2 regions of the Lysinibacillus sp. NPDC096212 genome follow, and region 2 is predicted to be linked to the other one. Evidence: riboswitches for the same ligand, from Rfam matches in the RefSeq annotation. Region 2 holds a riboswitch; the other holds the start of a gene.

Region 1 (8,099 bases), on a different contig from region 2:
TTTTAAAAGGACCAGTTAGCCCTATTCGCTTAACAAGAAAATTCAATTTTGCTGACTCTGCCTTATGAATCATTTCCAATGGCGGTTTACGTAAGGTAAATACGGCAACCCCAAAAGCCATTACAGAAAAGATCAGAGCGGGGATTGCTGTAAACATTATGAATTGTACAGGATCAAAATTTTGTGTAACATTCGGCACGAGAAATGTAGCATTAATCCGATTAATAAACAAAGGACTAACTACATAGGAAACTAAATATCCTACAACGGTGCCTATAAACACGAAAGGTCCTATTAGGAAATATCTTTTAGCAATTTGTATTCTAGAGTAGCCAAGTGCTTTTAAAACACCCATAGTTGGTTTTGTCTCAGTTATATTTTGAAGAACAGTAGTAATAAGCAAAACCATTACAGTTAAACCGAAGAAACTTAAGGCGCTAATTAGACAGATTTTAAACATTTTTTCTTTTGCGATTAATGTAGAAAGTACTTGCGGATTATCTTCTTTACTCACCACGGACTTTACATGTGAATCCAATAGCATTTTTTCTAGAAAGATTTGTTTCTGTTCCTCAGACACACTTTCCAAAAATCGGCCCGAATAACTTGTTTTCTCCTGTTCACCCCAACTTGTGTAAGCTTCCTCACTACATAGTATTAATGCTTGAGTAGCAGGTTTGTAGCTAACACCATTATCAGCTACCAATGGTGAAATTGCGTCCGGTAAAGTAAAAATCCCACTAATTGAATAAGTTTTATTGCCAATAGTAACTGTATCTCCTAATGCTAATTTATTCTCCTGTGAAAAATTTTTATCTATTGCAATTTCAGTTACTTTTTTTGGCGCCAAGCCTTTCAAGTATATTGGAATATCAATGTTTCGCGTATTTTGCATAATACGATATACATTTTTTTCATCATAAATGACTTTATATGTTACAGGATCATACGTAAAAGAATACTTATTTGAAAGGTCCGTAATTTCCTCTCCCTGTAGAATAAGTGTAAAGTCCTGCTGATTTTGATGTTCTAGTGCCTTCTTGATGGAGTTTGTACCTTGAAGATAGAAAACAAGTAATGTACAAATAAACACTGCACAGGCAACAACTAGTACAAGCGGATACTGTTTTTTAAATGTCATCAAATGTACTCCCCTTCTCACCATGTAATTTCTTCAACATCTAGTGGGTTAGTATTGCTAGTTACTTCTACGATTTTCCCGCTAGTCATTTTAATAACCTTTGTTGCAATTTGAGCAATACTAACATTGTGCGTTACCATAATAATTGTAAATTTCAATTGTTTTTGAAGCTGCTTCAAATAAGTTAAGATTTGTTTGCTCGTTTCTTCGTCTAATGCTCCAGTTGGTTCATCACAAAACAAAAAATCCGGTTTTTTCGCTAAAGCACGTGCAATAGACACTCGTTGTTGTTGCCCCCCTGAAAGTTCATAAGGAAGGCGTTTTTCTAATCCATGAAGTCCTACACCATCAATTATTTCAGTAATATTTTTGTTCCCTTTTAAGTCAGCACCCATTTTAATGTTAGATTCTACATTTAAAAATGGCAGTAAATAATATGCTTGAAAAATAAAAGCTGTTTTATCACGTCTAAACAACGTAAGATCTTTCTGATTTAATCCACAAATCTCGTAGTCATCGCAAGTAACGCTTCCTGAATCTGGTTGCTCTAAACCAGAAATTACATTAAGGAGCGTAGATTTACCCGATCCAGAAGGGCCAAGAATGACAACGAATTCCCCATCACCAATTGACAATGAAACTGAATTTAATGCATAAAGCAATTCACGACCATTTTGATAACTTTTAACCAAATTTTCTACTCTTAACATGTTAGACCTCCAAACATTTCGTTTATTAATTAATTAATCAATTAATAAATAAACGATATTATTGATTAATTAATTTGTCAATAACCAAAATGCTCCGTTCAATCATGCATAGTAAAAAGCCCCATCTGGTTAGATGCGACTTAATTTTTCTACAGACACTATTCCTTTTCAGTCTCCTTTTTTACATTTAATGCATATGATGCAAATGAGACTAGTGCTGTTTTCAAAAAGGAGGATTACCATGAACAATGAAGATATCGATTTAAATCAACCTTCTGAAAAGCAAAATGCAAATATAGGAGATATTGACACAATCATTTCTGATCTTTGTGACAGTCTATTCGCATTTGCTCTAGATTTTGCCTTAAATGCCTTGGAATATACAAAAGATTTAGATGGAGAATTAGAATATTCGGATGAATTCAAAAAACAACTAGACGATATAATTTTTGAAATAGGAGAAATTAAAAATGTTTTAGATGAATAATTTCAATCAGAGACCTCTACTACTTTCGCTCCAAGGCATCCTCATTAAATTAAAAAAAGCAGAGGTGTCTAAATGCAAAGCTTTCAAGATATGTGTACAAAATTTGCTCAGATTGCCAACGGAAAAGCTTCAACGGAACATGGTGTATGCTCAGTAAAACTTAATCGAAATCTTAATGTTATGATTCAAGGTCGCCCAAGTCGTAGTGCACTTCATGCTGGGATAACATTCGAATCACTTGATATATATGGAAATGCACTTAACTTAGGTGAAGTTGTAGTACTTCAAGAGGAATTACCTCCATTTGTTAAGGTACTTGCAGAAAATAATTTGATTATAAGTGCTGTTCATAATCACTGGATCTATTCAGACCCAGTTATTTTATACGTTCACTTTCAATCAATAGAGCCCCCATTAATCTTTGCCCAAAAATTTGCCCAAGCATTTAGTGTTTTAAAAAACTACTGATAACTACACTTGTTAAAAGAACTGCTTAGAACAGTTCTTTTTAATTTAACTGGATAAATCACTCATTTTTTATTTTTCACAGTTGCTTCTCATCTATAGACCAATTTCATTCCAACTGTAAAGAAGCAAGTGTACAAGCCCCCTTCTTATGGATTCAAAATTCGAATCCGGTCAAACACACACCTATCTAACTAATGAGCAACGAACAAGAGCTAAATATTACCTTTAGCACTATGAATTTCTGCGTTTTTTTTACTCATCGCTATTTACAAGTAAGCTTGAACATTGATATGATTGCATTTGCTTCACGTGGTTCGTAACCATCCCACGTAAAAAAACTAAGGAGAAATGAATATGAAAATAAAATTTTTAGCAACGAGCGGCATTATTGCAGCTCTCTACATTGCTGTTACATTATTAGTCGGATCATTTGGCTTTACAGAGGTGCAGTTCCGTCTATCCGAAATGTTTAACCATTTGGTTGCCTTTAACCCTCGTTTTGCCGTTGGGATTATTATTGGTGTATTTATCTCCAACATATTTTCACCACTCGGTATCTACGATTTAATTTTTGGTGTCGCCCATTCGATGATTACCCTTGGGTTGTTCATTCTTATTTGTAAATTTGTCAAAAATATTTGGGCACGTTTAGTCATCAATACATTTTTATTTACATGTACTATGTTTATCATTGCATTTGAATTGAACTTAGCATTAGAACTACCATTCTTCTGGACATGGTTAACTGTTGCTGCAGGTGAATTTGTTGTCTTAGCGGTCGGTGCACCGATTATGTATACATTGAATAAACGCTTAAACTTCAAAAATTTAATTTAATTTAAAAGACGGATCTTATTAGATTCGTTTTTTTATTTTCTTGGCACCAAGATATCTTGACACTATTCCGAAAATACTTTACAATTCATTTCAATAAATGCTAAGAAAAAGAATAGTAGCAAGCGGTCGTACTTAAAGAGAGCTGATGGTTGGTGCAAATCAGTAGTACATACTTGTGAATGGGCTTTGGAGCAGCCTCATCAAAAGTGAGGACGAATTTACTCCCCGTTATCGGAGTACGAAAGCGCGCAATTTTTGCGAATGAAGGTGGCACCACGGTTACTCGTCCTTTTTACAGAAGGATTGTAGTGACTTTTTTTTATGGAAAAATTAGATAAGAGGAGTCGAGAGAAGATGAGTATAGTAGTAGAGAAAAAAGGATATTTCGGTGAATTTGGCGGTAGCTTTGTTCCTGATGAGCTTCAAAGTGTATTAAATATTTTAGATGGAAACTTCCAAAAATATAAAGACGATGAAGACTTTAATAAAGAGCTAGATTATTATTTCCATGAATATGTTGGGCGCAAATCTCCACTTTATTTTGCTGAAAATTTAACAAAACAATTAGGTGGCGCAAAAATTTTTTTAAAACGTGAAGATCTTAACCATACAGGTTCACATAAAATTAATAACGTTCTTGGACAGATTTTATTGGCAAAGCGCATGGGTGCTAATCGTGTGATCGCCGAAACAGGTGCAGGTCAGCATGGTGTAGCAACAGCAACTGCTTGTGCAATGTTCGGGATGGATTGCACAATTTATATGGGCTTAGAAGATACCAAGCGCCAAGCATTAAACGTCTTCCGTATGGAGCTACTTGGTGCTAAGGTAGTAGCCGTTGATAAAGGTCAGGGGCGACTAAAGGATGCAGTGGATGCAGCATTTGCTGATTTAGTTGAAAACTACGAGACGACTTTCTATTTACTAGGTTCTGCTGTTGGACCTCACCCATTCCCTTCAATGGTCAAGCATTTCCAATCAGTCATTAGCCGTGAAAGTCGTGAACAAATTTTAGAAAAAGAAGGAAAGCTACCAGCAGCAGTACTTGCTTGCGTCGGTGGGGGTAGTAATGCGATCGGTGCCTTTGCAGAATATATTGCAGATGAAAATGTTCGCCTTATCGGCATTGAACCAGATAAAGCAGCAACATTAAATGAAGGAACACCGGGTGAATTACACGGCTTCAAATGTTTGGTACTGCAAGATGCAGAGGGCAATCCGCTACCAACCTATTCGATTGCCGCTGGACTAGATTATCCTGGAGCTGGTCCAGAGCACAGCTATTTAAAAACAACTGGTCGTGGAGAATATGTAACAGTGACGAATGAAGAAGTGCTTGAAGCATTCCAAGTGCTGTCAAAGGTTGAAGGAATTATTCCTGCACTTGAAAGCTCCCACGCAGTTGCTCATGCACTAAAACTTGCGCCAACACTATCTCCGGAAGAGAGCATTATTATCAATATTTCCGGGCGTGGAGACAAAGACGTGGAACAAGTATTCCAAATGTTAAGTAGATAACAAAATGAAAGAGCGACTTCCTTTATGGAAATCGCTCTTTTAACTATACGAATGAAGCTAATTTCGGATAAATTTCTGCCACATTATCTCGAAGCTTGGCTTTCAGAAACTTTCCAACTGATGTTTTTGGAATTTCATCTAAAAATACCACATCATCTGGTACCCACCATTTTGCAAATTGACTTTCTAAAAATGCCAGAAGCTCCTCTTCACTTGCTGACATTCCTTCCTTCAATACTACACAAGCTAGCGGGCGTTCTTGCCATTTAACATGCGGAATTGCAATAACTGCTGCCTCCAAAACTGCATCATGGGTCATTAACGCATTTTCTAAATCCACCGAGGAGATCCACTCCCCACCCGATTTAATTAAATCCTTAGTACGATCCGTTATTTTGATAAAGCCATCCTCTGTTCGTACCGCAATGTCCCCTGTATATAGCCAGCCACCTCGATACGCATCATTTGTACGTTCATCACGATAGTACTCGTGTGAAATCCATGGACCTCGAAGACGTAACTCACCCATTGTCTGTCCGTCCCATGGCACTTCTCCATGGTCATTAATAATACTCGATTCAATACCGGCCATCGTCATTCCTTGCATTGCTCGCGATTCAATACGCTTTTCAATTGGCCATTCATCCATCCAAGACATATAATTTGATAATGCTACAATCGGCGTTGTTTCAGTCATTCCATACACGACGATATATGGAATTCCATACTGCTCTTCAAATGTACGAATAAGTCGAGTAGGTGAAGCAGAGCCACCGCAACAAATAGCTCGTAGCGAACTTATATCTCGCTCACGCTTCTCTTGTTCCTGTAACGCGCCAATCCAAATTGTCGGCACTCCAGCTGTTAATGTAATCTTCTCCTGCTCCACTAAATCCAAAATGATTGCCGATGTGAATTGTGGACCAGGCAATACTTGTGTAGCACCCACATTGACACTTGCAAACGGTAAGCCCCATGCATTTGCATGAAACATTGGCACAATCGGCATCACGACGTCACGTTCAGAAATGCCCATTGAATCAGACATACTGAGCATCATACTATGTAGCACTAAACCTCGATGTGAATAAACAACCCCTTTTGGATTTCCTGTTGTAGCACTTGTATAGCACATACCAGCAGGCTCCTCTTCCCCGATATCTTCTGGGAACTCATAGTTTTCATCTGCTGCTGCTAATAAATCCTCATACGATAATGCATTCGGTAATGTCGTTTCTGGCAAAGTATCCTCATCCGTCATAATAATATAATGTTTCACTGTCTTAAGCTCAGGCGCAATGTTTTCAATAATTGGTAGCAAATCCACATCAATCATTAAAATCTCATCTTCTGCATGATTAATAATATAAATTAAATGCTCTTCTGATAAACGAATATTCACCATGTGTAAAATAGCGCCAGAACACGGTACCGCAAAATAAGCCTCTAAGTGGCGATGCTGGTTCCAGGCAAAGGAGCCAATTTTCATTCCTCTTGTCATCCCCAGCTTTGTAAGCGCATCTGCTAAGCGACGTGTCCTTTTCGCCCATTCTCCATATGTTAAACGGTGAATCTTTTGTGGGCTCGTCCGTGAAATAATAGTCTTTCTAGCAAAATAGCTTTCTGCTCGTTTAAAAAAGTTTGTTAATACTAACGGCGTCTGCATCATATAAACCATCCATCCCTTCGTCTTGTGAACTCCCTTTGTATAACCTTTGTGAAATATTAACAGCTAATTTAATTGAATACTATTAATATTTTGAATATGATTATAGTAGAAAATTATAAATTAAGCTATATATTCCAATAATTTTCTTTTTATTGTTAACTTTTTCTAAAATAACTCATTCACATACGTGGGGTTGATTTCGGTTCCGGCTGGGCCTTTCCTGGAGCGTTGGAGGGAATAATGAATAAAATTAACACTTGCATACATCAATATAAGTTTACTTAAAGGAGAGAGTAATGATGGGGTTTGACGAATGTATTAACGAAGATTTTAGTGGGGTCATATCAGTCACTCAAAATGGTAAAAATGTATACCGTAAAGCCTTTGGATACGCAGATTTACCAAATAAAGTATCAAACGAGATTGATACGAAGTTTGCAACAGCCTCAGCAGGAAAAGTATTTGTTGCCATAGCCATTTTGCAATTGATTGAACAAAGTCGATTATCTTTTGATAGTTGTATTGGGGACATCTTGAATTTTGATTTAAAGAATATTGATCCTCATATCACCATCAGGCAGTTGCTTAATCATACATCGGGAATACCCGACTATTTTGATGAGTCTGTCATGAAAGATTATGACGAACTATGGATAGATTACCCCAATTATAAAATTCGCACATCATCGGATATCATTCCATTATTTATACATAAGCCGATGATGTATCCTACAGGAGATAGATTTCAATACAATAATACAGGATTTGTTGTTCTTGGTCTTATTGTTGAGGCCATTACTGGCTCTTCATTTGATGTATATCTTAATGAACATGTTTTTATTCCTTGCGGTATGTTGAATACGGGGTATTATGAACTGGACAGATTGCCTGCTCAATGTGCGAACGGATATGTATATGATGACAGCAGGCAAGAGTTTTATACCAATATTTACAGTGTTGACGTAAAAGGAACAGGAGCAGGAGGAGCATTTACTACTGTAATCGATATTGAAAAGTTCTGGGCCAGTCTGATAAAGGGTCAATTGATATCGAAGGAAATGTTAAAAGAAATGTTAACTCCTCAAGTGAAAGAAGAATGCTATGGGTATGGGATTTGGCTGGATAAAAAAGAAGAAGGCATGTTTGATTACCACTTTGAAGGCTGCGACCCTGGTATAAGTTTTTATAGTTCATACGACAAACAACAAGATTTACTTATCACATTGGTAAGCAATTTTGGGTGTAACGTATGGAAAGTTTTCAGAGATA
Region 2 (8,099 bases):
AATATTAGTAGATTCTACTGATCCAATTTCAGTCGGTGAAGGTTTATTTACAACAGCTTTCTATAAAGAATGTTACCGTGTATTAAACGAAAAAGGAATTCTAATTAACCAACACGAATCACCATACTTCACGGAGTATGCAGAAAACATGCGCAAAGCACATAAAAAAATTAAAGGTATTTTCCCAATCGCAAGTGTATATCAATTCCATATGCCAACATATCCATCGGGACACTGGCTATTCGGATTTGCTTCAAAAGCGTTACATCCAATTAAAGATGTTCAAGTAGATGCTTGGGACAAATTTGCTCTAAAAACGAAATATTACAATACAGATTTACATGTTGGTGCATTCGCCCTTCCTACATTTGTAAAAGAGGCGCTTGATCGTGATGAATAAACTTTAAAACTCTTACGACAGAGGATTATTGGGACTTTGTGGAGCTTGTTGCGAAGGAAGTTGAGACTTCGTTAAATTTATATTTGAGTGCAGTATAATAACCTTACTTATCCTCCGTATCACAAGTAATAGTACCAGAAGTTTAAACTTATTGTGTAAAAAAGTGAATAAACAAAAAAAGTCGCCTCATGTGCGACTTTTTTTGTAGGTCTTAAGATGGAAGATAAATAGTATTTAATAGAAATATTGACAATTATTTTTCGGACAACTAAGCTTAATTAAAATAGAGCTGCAGAGGGGATTGCCAGTGGAATTCATTAAATTAAATTGTCCGAATTGTAATGGGAAAATTGAATATAGAGAGGGACAATCATTCAAATGTCCTTTTTGTGAAACTGAAATAATGTTGAAAGAAAATAAAGTTTATTATGTTGATCAGACGATTAATAATTATTATGGTACAACTTCTGCGAATAAAGCTACACGTCCAAAACCGAATTTAAAAGCGCTTTTAATAATACCGATTGTCATCCTTTGTATATTCCTTGGCTATTTTCTTTTGAGCGGCAATCAAACAGAATATGGTAACCATAAGGACCTAGCTGTTCGGAAAATGCCTGAAAGCGAAGTTCTTTTATTCTTTTTAAAAGATATTTTTGATAAAGGTGGAGCAATGCCGACTAAAGAAGAGATCGCAAGTATCCGTTATTTAAAGGCATACTATTCTGAAGATCAATGGCATTTTGATTACAGTCTCGACGATCCGTTTACAAATAAGCAAGCCAAAATTTCTAACTATACCATTATGGATAAGTTATTAAATACACAAAAAATTGAACAAAAAGATTTTGAAGCCTTTACTGGTCTGACGGTATTGAATTTGATGGGTGATTATGAAATATCACAAAGTGAAAATGTAAGCTTCCGACATCTGGAAGGTTTAAAAAGCTATACAGGTAGCTTTAATGAATCATTTAGTAAAATTGCTGAATATTTTAGCGATAAGTCTAATGTTGTAGAACTCTCTGTTCAAATCCGAAGTAATGATGAACTTGCTTTATTATTAGAGTTTCCTAATCTTCAATCACTTGAAATTTCGTATCACAACGAGACGGTTACAGACTACCCTCTTCTGAATAAACTGCCATTAAAATCATTGTCTTTAAGATCTGCCAATGATTTGAAGTGGTTGTCTTCATTAACTGATTTAGAGTCGTTAGCAATAGATTTGAGTGAAGCGACAGATTTTAGCTCGTTCTATTCACTGAATCAATTACAAGAATTGAAACTTACAGCGGTGAAAAATTTAAAAACGCTTGATTTTATCCAAAACATGCCTAACTTGCAAACGCTTGATCTTGAAAATATGGATATTACGAATGTAGAACACCTTAGAAATAAGTCTTCATTGACAAAGTTGCGTTTAGCTTCTCTTTATAAATTAGAATTGTATGATATTGTGAACAGCCTGACTTCACTGACCGATTTATCGATAACTGGTTATAGTGGCCAAATAGCATCGATTGTAGCACCCCATTTAAAAAAAGCCGAATTAAAAAGTTCTTTCTTATCCAAGTTAGAGGCACCTGCTTTAAAAGATTTAACTGTTGAGATAAGTGGGGGACAGTCGTATTTGAATGGAGCAGAATTACTGAAATACCCACAGCTAGAACAACTTACAGCGATGGAGTCTGGCGATTTTACAGGCATTCGTTCTTTAAATCGTTTGCCAAATCTGCAAACCATAAATTTAAATGAAACATCTTTTTATGAAGAGACGAGTGAATTATTCAATTTACAGCATGTAAAAACGTTAAATTGTAATGACTGTAAGTTTCAAATTAATAGTCAAAATTCATTTAACAACAACATACTGGAACATTTAACTTTGAATAATGTATCCTTCCGAATAGGTAATGGTGACTGGGTGCATGAAGTTGATAAGGTTATGCCTTACTTTGCTGGCTTTTCAGCTCTGCGTTCATTCACAATACAAGATAGTTCACTACAATCGTTAAGTTTTATGGGGAATTGGCAACAAATTGAGGTGCTTCATTTGGAAAATAACGCTATTTCAAATGTAGAGCCATTAGTGAATTTGCCTAATTTGAAAAAGCTATATATTTTAGGAAATCAGGTGCAAAATAAATCTGTTCTAGACAATGGAATAGTGATTTATTGATATATATCCTCAAAATATTAATGAATTTAATTTCAGCAAAGTGTTTAGTATAATATAGGACAATATAACAGTGGTTGTTCTAGAAAAGCATTTATGGGAAGATCTTAAAAAAAATCCATTTGACGTTTTATACTATTTTTTGTATTATATTGAAGAAAAGAATGCCCGGACTAAAACGGGAGAGGTTCATAGCAAATACCCTCTATAAAAAACTATGGAAACATGACAATATGCCATGTCCATATCGGACGTGGCTTTTTTTATGTTTTTACTTATGTTTTAATAGAATGATTGGTGATGCCTCTCTTGAAAAGTGTTGGGAAACATTTTACAAGGGGGTTTTTTTATGTCTGGCCGAAGCCGTTAAGAAAGATTGAAGTATTTAACTTATTAAGGCACACAATATTCGTTAAAAAACTAAGAAGAAAACAGCACTTTTTCTTAGAGTACTGTTTTTCGATATAAGGGAGTTTTTATAGATGAAGCAGGAAAAGGCAATTGTTGTATTTAGTGGAGGTCAGGACAGTACAACCTGTTTGTTTTGGGCAAAAGAACGTTTTGAAGAGGTAGAGGCAGTAACTTTTGATTATGGTCAAAGGCATCATCTTGAAATTGAATGTGCGAAGAAGATAGCAGAGGATCTCGGTGTTAAACATCACATTCTTGATATGTCACTTCTGAATCAACTTGCTCCGAATGCATTGACACGACAAGACATAAAGGTAGAAGAGGGAGAAAACGGTGAGCTTCCATCGACTTTTGTACCTGGCCGAAATCTTCTCTTTCTTTCATTTGCAGGCGTTTTAGCGAGTCAAGTAGGAGCTAAGCATATTGTAACTGGCGTTTGTGAAACGGATTTTAGCGGATATCCGGATTGCCGAGATGTTTTTATTAAATCCTTGAATGTAACGTTAAATTTATCGATGGATGATTCTTTTGTGATTGATACACCGTTGATGTGGTTGAATAAGGCACAGACATGGGAGCTTGCTGATCAGTTTGGGGCACTTGATTTTGTACGGGAAAGAACGTTGACTTGTTATAACGGTGTAATAGCAGATGGCTGTGGTGAATGCCCAGCATGTAAACTGCGAAAAAAAGGGCTTGATGAGTATTTGAATTACAGGAAGGAGTCTTAAAACATGTCAGATTTTAAAATCGTCGATAAGCTCCAAAAGATAGATGAAGATATTCAAAGAAATCAATTGATCTATCATGCAAAGCGTGTTCTCATAAGCAAAGAATTTACCTTCGATGCTGCTCATCATTTACATAATTATGAGGGGAAATGCAAAAATCTACACGGTCATACGTATCGTGTAATATTAGGACTGAGTGGATACACAGATGATCGCGGTTTGGTGATTGATTTCGGCGATATAAAAGCAATATGGAAACAAAAAATAGAGATTCATTTGGATCACCGCTATTTAAATGAAACGCTTCCGCCCATGAATACGACGGCAGAGAACATTGTTGTTTGGATTTACGAAAAGTTGGCTCAGGCCTTGCTTGACGAACAAAGGTATAACGGTGCGCGTGTAGAGTTTATCAGGCTATACGAAACTCCGACAAGCTATGCAGAAGCGAGACGGGAGTGGATGGAAGTTGAGTAAGGTACCTGTTATAGAAATTTTTGGACCGACGATTCAAGGTGAGGGAATGGTCGTTGGCCAGAAGACAATGTTTGTGAGAACTGCCGGCTGTGATTATTCCTGTTCTTGGTGTGATTCATCGTTTACATGGGATGGCAGCGGAAAGCATCTTATAGTCCAAATGACAGCGGAAGAGATTTGGTCTGAGTTGAAACGTCTTGGAGGCAATGGTTTTTCATTTGTCACGATTTCAGGCGGCAATCCTGCACTCTATCAAAATTTGGAAGAACTCATTGCCATTTTAAAAGAAAACGACATAAAGGTCGGAGTGGAAACACAGGGAAGCAGGTGGCAAAAATGGATGTATGAGATTGATGAACTGACAATCTCGCCAAAGCCACCTAGTTCTGGAATGACCACAGACTATTCGGTGCTCACTGATATCTTTGAAAAGCTAAAAAAACGAAACAGTAATCATCATATATCCCTCAAAGTAGTCGTTTTTAATCAAGAGGATTACGATTATGCTAAACAAATTCACCATCGATATCCAACGATTCCTTTTTATCTCCAAGTCGGTAATGATGATCTCACGACGACTGACAATTCACGATTAATACTACATTTATTAGATAAATATCATGCGCTGATTGATAGAGTGATTAAGGATGAGGAATTCAGAGATGTCAAAGTACTGCCACAGTTGCATGCCCTTGTTTGGGGGAATAAAAGAGGTGTATAGATAGTGTGCCATTACAAGAATAGGCGTCTGCTGTTAACCTTCGAATCGAAAGGGAAAAGATCAGAACTGGTCTAGGTGTGTATAAATGTCAAAATAACAATGTACATTTTTGCTATTCTAAGCATGTACCCATTCGCTGATCAACTACTTTTCTATACAAGTGCGTGAATAGTTACAACTTGACACGCTGCCTCTACTCGCATGATTCGATAGCCTAGAACCCAGCTATATCAAGGGCTGGCTAACCGGTCAAGTCTATCATGCTCGCCACTTCCTGTAACAAAGGAAATCAAAAATGTACTTGGTTAAACAAGCATTTTTGTACATATTTATTTAACGTTTATAGGTGTGAAAGTATAGGCTAATTGGGCCTATACTTTTTTTGCGCACCCAGCATGGATGGAATCTATAGAATACATACCTGAACCGTGAAGACAGAAGTAGTAACTAGCCAAGTGCAAGGGTGCTCGTGGCGATGCGGAATCTGAAAAAAGCATGTGGCCATTCTCTAGCCTGAGGAACACGAACTTCATTTTTTGAAACCTACTAATAAACAAAACTGTATTTTTCACAAATAATAAAAAATCCTACCATTTTATCTACTTTCCAATCTATTTTTGTGTTAACTTATTATTAATCAAGGTTAACTCAATTTGAGGGGAATAGGAGGAAATGACATCAAGTATTTCAAAAGTAAGATGGAGGAATAAAATGATCCGAAAGTTTTCTACATATGATCTTGCCCAGATTTCATTGCTAGCTTGTCTTATTATCGTTACAGGCATGTTTAAAATTCCAACAGGTTTTCCTGGGTCTGAATTTCAATTATCAGCACCTATTGCAGTTGCGATTGCTGCGGTATTTGGATTTAAGCGATATTTTCTAGCAGGAATCATTGCAAGTTTAATCTTATTTTTATTAGGTATACACTCAATCTTAAATGTGGAGATCTCCTTAATTTTTCGATTGACTGTAGGCTTACTTATTGTTTTATTTGGGACTTCCATTCCGGTACTTGTTTTGGCAGGCCCCATTGGAACAACGATTGCTAGATTTGGTTTGGCTTTTACGTTAGGGACTCCATTTTTACCGTTATTAGTTTTGGCTATTCCAGGCATGGTAATCACAGCTGTTAGTGTTTATCCCATAACGAAGTTGTTACAAACAATTAATAGGAAAGTAGCAGGTAATAATCATGTTAAAAACGTGTTATAGCATACGAATGCGTGCGGCTGAAAGAAGTCCTGAACTAGGGGAAAAGCATATATCTGGTGGTGAACGGATAGGGAGTAAATCTCAGATAGAGCCCATTGTAAAACAGCTATTGAATAAAGCAAGTAATCATTCACGTGGAGATGCTGACTTTATTCAAATTACCGTTGAAAAAATAGCGCATGATCAGATACAGTATTTGCCACCCTTAGAAATTACGACAGTTGAGGCGGTTTCAATCGAAAAGGCCCATAGTGAAGCAAGAAAGATACTAACATCTTTAGGTGTTTCGGAACATGCACTAAATGTTGCTTTTCATCAACTTGCTAGTAATCAAAACCTCCGTGGGGCAATCATCCTAAATAGTAAAACCGGCTTAGGGCTTGACGGTCGGGGGCAAAAGGGTGTGCGTGTATCACGAATCGATTGGCAAGACACTAATGAGGAGCTTAATGAGCGTGTCCGTGAAGCATTGGCTTTGGCGACGAAAGTGGCGAATTCTCCGTTTACAATTGCAGAATTATGTTGGTCTGATGATCCAGATTACGTGACTGGATATGTAAGTAATCGTGCCATTGGTTATGTCAGAATTACACCGTTAAAAAGAGAAGGTTGTGAGAGTGGAGGGCGTATTTATTTTGTGTCAGATGAAGTTGAACTAGAATCTTTTATAGACTATTTAGAAAGCGTACCGGTTCTCATTAAGGGGGATTGAAAAATGGATCATTGGTTTCAGCGGGAACTACAATTAATAGAAGAGAAAGGGTTGACAAGGAAGTTACGTTCGTTTTCAAATGGAAATGAGAGCGAGATCATCATGAATGGTAAGAAATTCTTGCTTTTTTCATCTAATAACTATTTAGGTCTTGCAACTGATTTCCGATTGAGAAAGAAAGCATCTGAAGGTATTAGTACATACGGTACAGGAGCTGGTGGTTCGAGATTAACAACCGGAAATTTCGTCATTCATGAACAGCTTGAATCTGAAATTGCAGATTTTAAAAAAACGGAAGCCGCTATTGTTTTCAGCAGTGGTTATTTAGCGAACATTGGTGTGATTTCGAGTGTGATGAAGGCAGGGGATATGATATTTTCTGATGCCTGGAATCATGCGAGTATTATAGATGGTTGTCGACTTAGTCAAGCAAAAACAATTGTTTATGAACATGCGGATATGGTGGATTTAGAGCATAAATTGAGGCATTCACGTGGAGATGGAAAGAAGTTAATTGTGACGGATGGCATCTTTAGTATGGATGGTGATATTGCTCCACTTCCCGAAATCGTTGCGTTAGCAAAGAAATACAATGCTTACATAATGATTGATGATGCGCATGTGACAGGTGTCTTAGGAAGTGATGGTCGTGGTACTGCTGATTATTTTGGATTGAAAGATGACATTGATTTTACAGTAGGCACGTTGAGTAAAGCGATTGGTGCAGAAGGTGGTTTTGTGGCGACGTCGTCAATTGCAAAAAACTATTTACTGAATAACGCTAGATCATTTATTTTCCAAACGGGTTTATCTCCAAGTGCGATTGAAGCAGCGCGAGAAGGGATTGCTATTATTCAAAATGAGCCCGAACGCAGGGAACGATTGTTGAAAAATGCTAAGTATTTACGTTTGAAATTGGAGGAATCCGGTTTTGTAGTTACGGAAGGGGAAACACCAATTCTATCTCTTCTTATTGGTGATGCCCATGAAGCTATGCAATTTTCTGAGAAACTTCTGGATGAAGGTGTCTTTATTCCGGCGATTCGACCACCAACTGTGCCAAAAGGGTCAAGCCGGTTGCGGATTACAGTGATGGCTACACATACAATGGAGCAGCTCAATACAGTCATAAATAAAATTGAAAAAATAGGAAAAGAAATGGGTATTGTATAATCCTTATATGATCAAGAACGATACCGAGAGTAATTCTTTTGATATATTGAAAGTTTAATGACTCAAAATTGAAGATTTAA

The links. A riboswitch is a leader RNA that binds a small molecule or an ion and turns the genes downstream of it on or off. The one in region 2 is predicted to bind preQ1.
Region 1: linked by a shared signal. The riboswitch ahead of ACIQ7T_RS12735 (QueT transporter family protein) and the one ahead of queC (7-cyano-7-deazaguanine synthase QueC) in region 2 are both predicted to bind preQ1.

What each region holds. Positions count from the first base shown of each region.
Region 1 covers NZ_JBIWFQ010000011.1:69,033-77,131, forward strand. Annotated here, with positions in the region: gene ACIQ7T_RS12715 (FtsX-like permease family protein) at 1-1,141, opposite strand, end outside; gene ACIQ7T_RS12720 (ABC transporter ATP-binding protein) at 1,159-1,851, opposite strand; gene ACIQ7T_RS12725 (hypothetical protein) at 2,093-2,338, shown strand; gene ACIQ7T_RS12730 (DUF1259 domain-containing protein) at 2,411-2,806, shown strand; PreQ1 riboswitch class I at 3,110-3,154, shown strand; gene ACIQ7T_RS12735 (QueT transporter family protein) at 3,161-3,643, shown strand; T-box leader at 3,737-3,937, shown strand; gene trpB (tryptophan synthase subunit beta) at 3,998-5,161, shown strand; gene ACIQ7T_RS12745 (long-chain fatty acid--CoA ligase) at 5,205-6,830, opposite strand; gene ACIQ7T_RS12750 (serine hydrolase domain-containing protein) at 7,130-8,099, shown strand, end outside.
Region 2 covers NZ_JBIWFQ010000016.1:96,842-104,940, forward strand. Annotated here, with positions in the region: gene speE (polyamine aminopropyltransferase) at 1-400, shown strand, start outside; gene ACIQ7T_RS16285 (leucine-rich repeat domain-containing protein) at 708-2,582, shown strand; PreQ1 riboswitch class I at 2,758-2,804, shown strand; gene queC (7-cyano-7-deazaguanine synthase QueC) at 3,062-3,721, shown strand; gene queD (6-carboxytetrahydropterin synthase QueD) at 3,725-4,198, shown strand; gene queE (7-carboxy-7-deazaguanine synthase QueE) at 4,191-4,919, shown strand; gene ACIQ7T_RS16305 (hypothetical protein) at 5,631-6,134, shown strand; gene bioW (6-carboxyhexanoate--CoA ligase) at 6,115-6,846, shown strand; gene bioF (8-amino-7-oxononanoate synthase) at 6,850-8,019, shown strand.